DNA from 3 places in the Rahnella sp. CFA14(1/10) genome. Region 2 is predicted to be linked to each of the others. Evidence: predicted binding sites of a transcription regulator. Region 2 holds the regulator's gene; each other region holds the start of a gene.

Region 1 (3,274 bases), on a different contig from region 2:
TGGCAGAGCGTGCTGCTCAGGCGGGTAATGCGTCGGATGAACAGGCCTGATAAACAGGCCTGCCAGCCTTACGGTGCCAGGGCTTCCTGCGCATTGACCACCGGATACCCCTGACCTAACTGAGCCTGTAAGGCGGCTTTCTGTGCCTGCTGTTTTTCCTTTTCCATCAGGTATCCCACCAGACTCAGCTGATAACGACGGATATTCTCCACATAGTTATACGCCTGCGTACCACGCGCATATCCGTAACTCGTCCGGCTGAAGAAGCGTTTCTGATTCAGCATCGGCAAGCGTTGCTTCACATCAGCCCAGCTGTCAGGATTGCCTTTTTGCTGCGCCGTCAGCTTACGGGCATCCAGCATATGACCATAACCCATGTTATAAGCGGCAAGGGCAAACCAGATCCGTTCATCCTGCGGAATTGATTCCGGCATTTTATCCATCAGATGCGACAGATACTGGGCACCGCCGCGAATGCTCTGTTCGGCGTCAGTACGGTCGTCGACATTCAGCCCGCCAGCGGTTGCACGGGTCAGCATCATCACACCCCGTACGCCGGTCGGGGATTTCGCCTGCGGATCCCAATGTGACTCCTGATAGGCGATGGCAGCCAGTAAACGCCAGTCAATATTCCCGGCATATTTTTCAAACAGCGGCTGTAAATCCGGCAGCGTACTGTCGATGGCGTTAAGGAAAGTCCGGGTATCGACGTAATCAAAATCGCCCACATGCCCGAGATATTTCTCCTCCAGCTTTTCCAGTGTACCGTCTTCAGAAATCTGGCTGAAAAAGTCCAGCATGGCGGCCGAGAGGCTGTCGTCATCAGGTTGCTTGCGGTAGTACCAGGTCACGGGTTCGTCATCAGTGGCATCAAAAGCCACCGCCAGACGCGGATAGACGCGCTGCATCAGCGCGATAGTCACCGAATCGCCCAGCGTATAATCGAGTTTGCCGTTCTCGACTTGCTGCAACAAATCGCGTGGCGACATCTTATCGGTTGTGGTCCACGTGAGGCCGGGATACTTTTTACTGGCGTCTTCGAGTGTGGCGATATGTGCGCTGCCGGCAGACACCACCAGCGAGCCTTTGATGTCCGCAAAGCTTTTCGGACGCACGGCACCCTGCCGGTAAACCAGCTGCTGGGAAACGGAATAGTACTCCGGACCGGCGCGGTAGTTTTTCAGCCGCGCATTGTTATATACCAGCCCGGAAGCCAGCAGGTCAGTATGATCATGGTCCAGATCGTCAAACATGCTCTCGATGGTGGTGTGCTGTGTCACGACCAGCCGCACGCCCAGATAATCTGCAAAGCGTTTAGCCAGTTCGTAATCGAAGCCGAGATTACCTTCCGGAGATTCCATAAAAGTCAGTGGAGAATTGAGCGTGCTTACGCGCAATTCTCCACGGGATTTTATGTGATCCAGCTGGTCGCCTTCACCTCTGTGCCATGGGACTGCGGGCCATAAAGCCAGCGCCAGTAACAGGGCGGCGATCCCCACCAGGACATAATTAATTTTTAGTCGCGTCAAATAGTTATCTCGCTGCGGCGCTCTTGTTTTTTTACGCTATGCTGTGCAGTTAGTATGGTTATATCCCCAGTGCTGACGCATTTTGCTCAACAAAACGGCAGTCTGCAACTTTATTCATGATACCCGCAAGATATGTGGGCCTATAAATGAATATCAAGTTTCCCTGCGCAAACGGTTTCGTCGGACGCCAGCTTTCTTTATAATAGCCCGCGTTTTCCCCCTGTTGCGCCCAATGAAGCACTGTGGTCAGTGTCTTCGAAGACGAGAGATCTGTCATTATGGAAATACTGCGTGGTTCGCCCGCTTTGTCGGCTTTTCGCATTAATAAATTGTTGTCCCGTTGTCAGGAAGTCCGCCTTCCGGTCAGCGATATTTACGCCGAATATGTACACTTTGCCGATGTCAGCGCGCCGCTGAATTCGGACGAACAAACCAAGTTACAACGCCTTCTGAAATACGGTCCTTCTCTCGCTGAACATGCTCCTTCTGGTCGTTTACTGTTAGTGACCCCGCGCCCCGGCACCATTTCTCCGTGGTCTTCCAAAGCTACCGATATCGCACACAATTGCGGCCTGTCACAGGTTCTGCGTCTGGAGCGCGGTCTGGCATTTTATGTTCAGGCACCGCAACTGGCCGAAGCTCAGTGGAGCGAACTGGGTGCCTTGCTGCATGACCGCATGATGGAAACCGTCTTTGGCCAGCTGGAAGACGCCAGCGCGCTGTTTGCACAGCATCAGCCTGCCCCTGTGCAACATGTGGATATCCTCGGTGAGGGCCGTGGCGCACTGGAAGCCGCCAATACCAAATTAGGTCTGGCGCTGGCGCAGGACGAAATTGATTATCTGATGGCTGCCTTTACGTCGTTGGGGCGCAACCCGACGGATATCGAACTGTATATGTTCGCACAGGCAAACTCAGAACACTGTCGTCACAAAATCTTCAACGCAGACTGGATTATCGACGGTAAAACGCAGCCGAAATCCCTGTTTAAGATGATTAAGAACACCTTCGAACACACCCCTGATCACGTGCTGTCTGCGTATAAAGATAACGCCGCCGTGATGGAAGGTTCACAGGTCGGCCGTTTCTACGCTGATGCAAAAGACGGTCTGTATGATTTTCATCAGGAACAGGCGCATATCCTGATGAAGGTCGAGACCCATAACCACCCGACGGCGATCTCTCCGTGGCCGGGTGCGGCCACCGGTTCCGGCGGCGAAATCCGTGATGAAGGCGCAACCGGCCGTGGTGCGAAACCTAAAGCCGGTCTGGTCGGTTTCTCCGTTTCCAACCTGCGTATTCCGGGTTTTGAACAACCATGGGAAGAAGACTTTGGTAAGCCGGATCGTATCGTTACCGCGCTGGATATTATGACCGACGGTCCGCTGGGCGGGGCCGCATTTAACAACGAATTTGGTCGTCCGGCATTACTGGGCTACTTCCGTACTTATGAAGAAAACGTCAACAGCCACAACGGCCCGGAGCTGCGCGGTTATCATAAACCGATCATGCTGGCGGGCGGTATCGGTAACATCCGTGCTGATCACGTACAAAAAGGTGAAATCACCGTTGGCGCGAAACTGATCGTTCTTGGTGGTCCGGCGATGAATATCGGTCTGGGCGGCGGTGCGGCATCTTCTATGGCTTCCGGTCAGTCTGATGCCGATCTGGATTTTGCTTCCGTACAGCGCGACAACCCGGAAATGGAACGCCGTTGTCAGGAAGTGATCGACCGCTGCTGGCAA
Region 2 (3,274 bases):
ATGGCCGGCACCGTAAAGGTAAGAAATTCGAAGAAGACAGCAAACCGATTACGCTAAGTGCAACACATAAAAAACGCTATCAGCATGCTCAGCAAACGGCCATGACCAAACTGATGCACCAGGTAGGAAAACCGTATCGCTGGGGCGGAACCTCGCCGAATACCGGTTTTGATTGCAGCGGCTTAGTTTATTATGCTTACAAAGATTTGATCCGTATAAAAATGCCACGTACAGCGAATGAAATGTATCACCTGCGCGATGCCGCTCCGGTCAAACGCGGCGAACTTGAAAGCGGTGATCTGGTGTTCTTCAGAATCAATAACCGCGGCGCGGCAGACCATGTTGGGGTTTACGTTGGCAACGGCAAGTTTATTCAGTCTCCAAGAACGGGCGAAGACATTAAAATTACTTCTCTTGGCGATGATTACTGGCAAGACCACTATGTAGGCGCACGTCGGGTAATGACCCCTAAAACGATCCGATAATAAACAATTCGTTAAGTCTGAAGGTTCGCTAATCAGCCATTGAATAGCATTTAACGAAGCGTTTCTGCAGGGAAGAACATCGGCGGTAACGGTCACTGCGTAACATTGAAAAGGGCGACGCCTGTGACAGGCGTCGCCCTTTTTTATGGCGGATCACTTATTGAATCAGTTCATTATTGCAGTGAAGCTGAAAGCGATAATCATAAGCAAAGCGCATACCGTGGTGATCAACGATAATTTCAGGTTGCTGTCCATCAAACCCCCTTTCGGATCAAATTGTGGCATTTCTTAATACCACACTCATTGTGTGCCAACGCATTTTCTCATAATTAACCTTTAAAATCTTGTGTTGAATGACAATGCGTTCCTGAGAATTTTGCTTCCACTTTCCTGCATTATAAGAGAAAATTGTCGGTTAACACGTCTGTGTGCCGGTCGATTTCACCCGAGAGCATTTCGCGCCTCATTCTGAAGAATCCACCCAATGATTTCACTGCCCTTTGAGAAGCCAGCAGTTAAATCCTCGCAGGCAAACGATTAACATAATGCTAACGTGCTGAAGCACGTGAGTTCAGGAGTCATTGTTTACATGGCAACGATTAAAGATGTCGCAAAGCGCGCTGGCGTTTCCACTACAACCGTGTCGCACGTCATCAATAAAACACGTTTCGTCGCCGAAGAAACCAAAGAAGCGGTTCTCCTTGCAATCAAAGAGTTACATTACTCTCCGAGTGCTGTAGCCCGCAGTCTGAAGGTCAATAACACTAAAACCATCGGCCTGCTGGCCACCTCAAGCGAAGCGCCCTATTTTGCCGAAGTGATTGAAGCCGTGGAAAACAGCTGCTTCTCCAAAGGCTATACGCTGATTTTGTGTAACTCGCATAATAACCTGGAGAAACAACAGGCCTACCTGCAAATGCTGGCGCAAAAACGCGTCGACGGCTTGCTGGTGATGTGCGCGGAATACCCTGATGAATTGCTCAATATGCTCGAAGAGTACCGCTCGATTCCCATGGTGGTCATGGACTGGGGTGAAGCACGCAAGAACTTTACCGACAGCATTATCGATAACGCTTTCGAAGGTGGTTACATGGCCGGTCGTTATCTGATTGAACGCGGTCATCGTGATATTGGCGTGATCCCCGGGCAACTGGCGCGTAATACCGGCGGCGGCCGCTTCCAGGGTTTTGTGAAAGCACTGACTGAAGCCAATATTCCTCTTCGTGACGAATGGGTAGTTCAGGGTGATTTCGAACCAGAGTCTGGCTACCAGGCAATGCATAAGATTCTGATGCAGAAGCATCGTCCGACTGCCGTATTTTGCGGCGGCGATGTGATGGCAATGGGTGCAATTTGTGCCGCAGACGAACTCGGCCTTCGCGTTCCTCAGGATATTTCCGTGATCGGGTACGACAATGTGCGTAACGCCCGTTACTTCTCCCCGGCGCTGACAACCGTGCATCAGCCGAAAGAACGTCTGGGTGAAATGGCCTTTACGATGTTACTGGACAGAATTGTCAGTAAGCGTGAAGAGTCCCAGACCATCGAAGTGCATCCGAAACTGGTCGAGCGCCGTTCAGTCGCCGACGGCCCGTACCGCGATTACCGTCGTTAACAAATAACAAACGCCTGCCTGTGCAGGCGTTTGTTCTAATCGCGCAGCCATTCCTGATTCATGGTGTCTGTATCGCCCATGTATTCCAACAGCCAGCTCAGTGAAGGTGAAGGATTGCTTTGATCCCACGTCAGGCAGCACGGGCTGTCAGGGAATATATTCTCCAGTGCCAGCACCTGTAATTTTCCCTGTTCAATCCACGGCATGACCCGGTGAACCGGCATCATACCCACGCATAAACCCTCAGTCAGGCATTCCAGCGCACAGGTCCAGTCCGGCACGACCAGACGCCGCTGGTTATCGAGCGTCCAGGTATCACGCTTAGGCAATGTCCGGGAAGTATCTTCCAGGCACAATGCCGGATAAGGTCGCAGTTGATCATCGTTCAGCGCACCGGATAGCTGCGCCAGCGGATGTTGCGGGCTGACGACACAATGCCAGTCCATAAATCCCATATCACGAAAACTGAAGCGCCCGCCAACCGGTATCGCGCGCGTAGCGCCGATCGCCACGTCTGCACGCCCGTCGACCAACGCATCCCAGACACCGTTAAACACTTCCGAGTGAATAATGAGTTCGGTATCCGCAAAATGGCGATAAAAATCGAGCACCAGACGCCGTGTCCGTGCGGGTTTGACAATCCGGTCGACCGCCACACGTAATTCGCCGCGCCAGCCGTTCGCCACCTGTTGACACTGCCGGCGGGTGGCTATCATTTTTTTTGTCATAACCCGTGCTTCATCGACAAAAACCTTTCCCGCTGGCGTCAGCACTACGTCACGATGTCGACGTTCAAACAACGGCACGGCCAGCCATTGTTCAAGCTGGCGGACGGTGTAACTGATGGCAGAAGGCACACGGTGTAAGTCCTGCGCAGCTGCACTAAAACTGCCGGTTCTTGCGACAGCATCAACCACTTCGAGAGCGTATTCTGACCACATAATCCAGCCTTCAATTTTTTTGATAGCAGAGTGCAAATATTAACGTTTCACAAGCCTGTTATCAAAGCGTTAAACTCCGCCCCCGGTATGAAATCTGCGTCACATCATCTGCAATAAATAAATTAACGAGACAATAATGAAACCCTCCTTTGGATTTATGCTCTATCTTGCGGGTCTGAGCATGCTGGGCTTTTTAGCCACCGATATGTATCTGCCTGCATTCAGTGCCATGC
Region 3 (3,274 bases), on a different contig from region 2:
GCCCATCAGTAAGGCACCGGCAAATAATCGTCTGGTCGGTAATTCCTGCAGACAGACCAGCCACAGCGCGAAGGCTGAGGAAATGATGGCGATCACCATAGAAAGCAGGGTGATGAAAGGGTCATAACCCATCGGCATCGGAGAATTAAAAGCCAGCATGCCGATAAAATGCATCGACCAGATGCCGATGCCCATTGCAATGGCGCCACCTGTTAACCAAAGTCGGGAAGCCCTTCCTTCCGTGGTGGCGACCCGGCCCGCCATATCTAGCGCGGTATAAGAGGCAAGCATTGCAACAATGAACGAAAACATCACAAGCACATTGTTGTAATTACTGGAAAACATGTGAGGCTCCACAAAGAGAGAGTCGATAGCGACGGGCTGATTTTTATCCGGCGATAATGGCATTAAGAATTATTAAAGGCGAATGAACTTACGATATTTTTTTCATGTAATTAAGATTAATCCGTAAGTGATTTTAATCAAATAAAAAGTTTTTTGATAAATTAATCCTGAAGAAAGGGAGGGTTTTAAAACGAAACAGATACGCGTTTTGAAAGCGTTGTCTATAGTTAACAAATAATTAAATGAAACAGGACGACAGACATTTATGTTAACAGTGCATCATTTGGATAATTCCCGTTCGCAGCGAATCTTATGGATGCTCGAAGAACTGGACATTCCTTACGAAATCAAACGTTATCAGCGGGATAAAAAATCCATGCTGGCACCGGCATCACTCAAAAAAATTCATCCTCTGGGCAAGTCACCCGTACTGGAAGATAACGGACTGATCCTCGCGGAATCCGGCGCCATTATTGAATACCTGCAGGAGGTGTATGACGATGCGGGCACGCTGAAACCCACGGCGTTTGCCGAGCGTCAGCAATATCGTTACTGGATGCACTACGCTGAAGGATCGCTGATGCCTTTGCTGGTCATGAAGCTGATTTTCAGCCGTCTGGGTCAACCGCCAATGCCATGGCTGATCCGCCCGATTGCCGGCGCGATCGGGCAGGGCGTGCAGAAAAATTATCTGGATAAACAGATCCATACTCATCTGGATTATCTTGAACAGCACCTGGTAACTCATCCTTATTTTGCCGGTTATCAGTTCAGCGCAGCAGATATTCAGATGAGTTTCCCGATAGAAGCGATCAATGCCCGGTCCGGACTTGGGAAATACCCGCAACTGAATGCCTGGCTATCAAATGTGACTGCACGTCCGGCCTATCAGAAGGCGCTGGAAAACGGCGGACCATTTAATATTTTACGTTAATCCATTACGCGCTTTTATATTATTCAGGCATTGATTGCGCATGATGGGGTACGCAATCAACGCCTGATAAAAATAAACCACAATAAATACCCTGCTATTTATTTCGCCTCTTTTTCTTCCTTTTTTGCCACCGGATAAATTTCCACCACAATCGCGTTTTTATTGACCGGACAACGGTAAATTATTGCCATTCACAGTTGATGTGCGCCGGTTAAAGGCGAGATAATCGTTTGCGTACCTCCCCTTCATACTTCACGTTGCAGACGTGTTGGCTAGGTCGGTCACCCGAATCACTTACCTGAGTAAGCTCATCGGGATTCCCTTCCTTGCCGCCTTCCTGCAACATGAATTATTTGGGGCGTTTTTTTTAATGAGTCCCCGCCATACGCGCTGCGAGTTAAACGTTTGCTTTGCCGTTCTGACGCTTTTTCCGGCGATTCAGGACGACAAATAAGGAAAGGAACGTGCAGAAACGGTTTCATAATGACCACGCCGGCTAATCAGTAAAGACATTCAGAGGATTTTCCATGTCGAGTCAACAACCTCAGGCGGGCAGCGCCGTTGCGCCAAAAAGCCCGCTTGATGCTTTTTTCAAAATGAGTGCGCGTGGCAGTAATGTCCGTCAGGAAGTGATAGCGGGCTTAACGACTTTTCTGGCGATGGTATATTCGGTCATTGTCGTGCCATCCATGCTCGGCAAAGCAGGCTTCTCGCCAAGTGCAGTATTTGTTGCGACCTGTCTGGTTGCCGGTTTTGGTTCCTTGCTGATGGGCCTGTGGGCAAACCTGCCGCTGGCGATTGGTTGCGCCATTTCTCTGACTGCCTTTACCGCTTTTAGTCTGGTTTTGGGCCAGCATATCAGCGTACCGGTGGCACTCGGCGCGGTATTTCTGATGGGCGTCTTGTTCACTATTATCTCGGTGACGGGCATCCGTTCGTGGATTTTGCGCAATCTGCCAACAGGCGTTGCGCATGGCACCGGTATCGGTATTGGTTTATTCCTGTTACTGATCGCCGCCAACGGTGTTGGCCTGGTGGTGAAAAACCCGCTGGACGGCTTACCGGTGGCACTTGGCGCGTTCACCTCTTTCCCGGTAGTGATGACATTACTCGGTCTGGCGGTGATTTTTGGCCTGGAGAAACTGCGTGTTCCGGGTGGCATCTTGCTGGTGATTATCGCGATTTCGATTATCGGCCTGATCTTCGATCCTGCCGTGAAATATCAGGGTTTGTTTGCGATACCTTCTCTGGCAGGCGCTGACGGCAAATCGGTGATTTTCGATCTGGATATCATGGGTGCGCTGAAAGCTGCGGTATTACCCAGTGTACTGGCCCTGGTGATGACGGCGGTGTTTGATGCCACCGGCACCATTCGCGCGGTCGCCGGTCAGGCCAATCTACTGGATGAAAACGGGCAGATCATCAGCGGCGGAAAAGCCCTGACGGCTGACTCCGTGAGCAGTATTTTCGCTTCCCTGGTTGGCGCTTCTCCGGCTGCGGTTTATATCGAATCGGCAGCCGGCACGGCGGCTGGCGGTAAAACCGGCCTGACAGCCACCGTGGTCGGTGTGCTATTCCTGCTGATGTTGTTCCTGTCTCCGCTGTCTTATCTGGTCCCTGCTTACGCCACCGCACCTGCGCTGATGTACGTTGGTCTGCTGATGCTCAGCAATGTCACCAAACTGGATTTCAGCGATTTTGTTGACGCGATGTCAGGGTTACTTTGCGCGGTCTTTATTGTTCTGACCTGTAACATTGTCACCGGCATCATGCTCGGTTTCAGCGCACTGGTGATTGGCCGTATTTTCTCCGGCGAATGGCGTAAACTTAACGCTGGCACGGTGATTATCGCTGTGGCGCTGGTGGCGTTTTATGCGGGCGGATGGGCGATCTGATCTGTTTGCTCCTCCCTCTTCGCAGGGGGAGGAGCAAATCCTCTCTGATGTAACCGCACGCACTGATTTAAATCACATCTCCTTTTGATCTACTATTCCT

What was found. Region 2 encodes PurR, which represses purine synthesis genes. Its sites were predicted from a motif close to CANGCAAACGTTTGCNTG; they were not measured.
Region 1: the regulator PurR is predicted to act here: its motif matches at 1,694-1,711, upstream of purL (phosphoribosylformylglycinamidine synthase).
Region 3: the regulator PurR is predicted to act here: its motif matches at 1,674-1,691, upstream of EVX52_RS19630 (NCS2 family permease).

Annotation. Positions count from the first base shown of each region.
Region 1 covers NZ_SEWS01000012.1:126,968-130,241, reverse strand. Annotated here, with positions in the region: gene tadA (tRNA adenosine(34) deaminase TadA) at 1-50, shown strand, start outside; gene mltF (membrane-bound lytic murein transglycosylase MltF) at 69-1,529, opposite strand; gene purL (phosphoribosylformylglycinamidine synthase) at 1,808-3,274, shown strand, end outside.
Region 2 covers NZ_SEWS01000001.1:250,343-253,616, forward strand. Annotated here, with positions in the region: gene EVX52_RS01195 (C40 family peptidase) at 1-485, shown strand, start outside; gene EVX52_RS25730 (YnhF family membrane protein) at 651-770, opposite strand; gene purR (HTH-type transcriptional repressor PurR) at 1,075-2,100, shown strand; gene punR (DNA-binding transcriptional activator PunR) at 2,136-3,041, opposite strand; gene punC (purine nucleoside transporter PunC) at 3,178-3,274, shown strand, end outside.
Region 3 covers NZ_SEWS01000010.1:92,691-95,964, forward strand. Annotated here, with positions in the region: gene EVX52_RS19620 (bifunctional diguanylate cyclase/phosphodiesterase) at 1-345, opposite strand, end outside; gene EVX52_RS19625 (glutathione S-transferase family protein) at 611-1,279, shown strand; gene EVX52_RS19630 (NCS2 family permease) at 1,807-3,174, shown strand.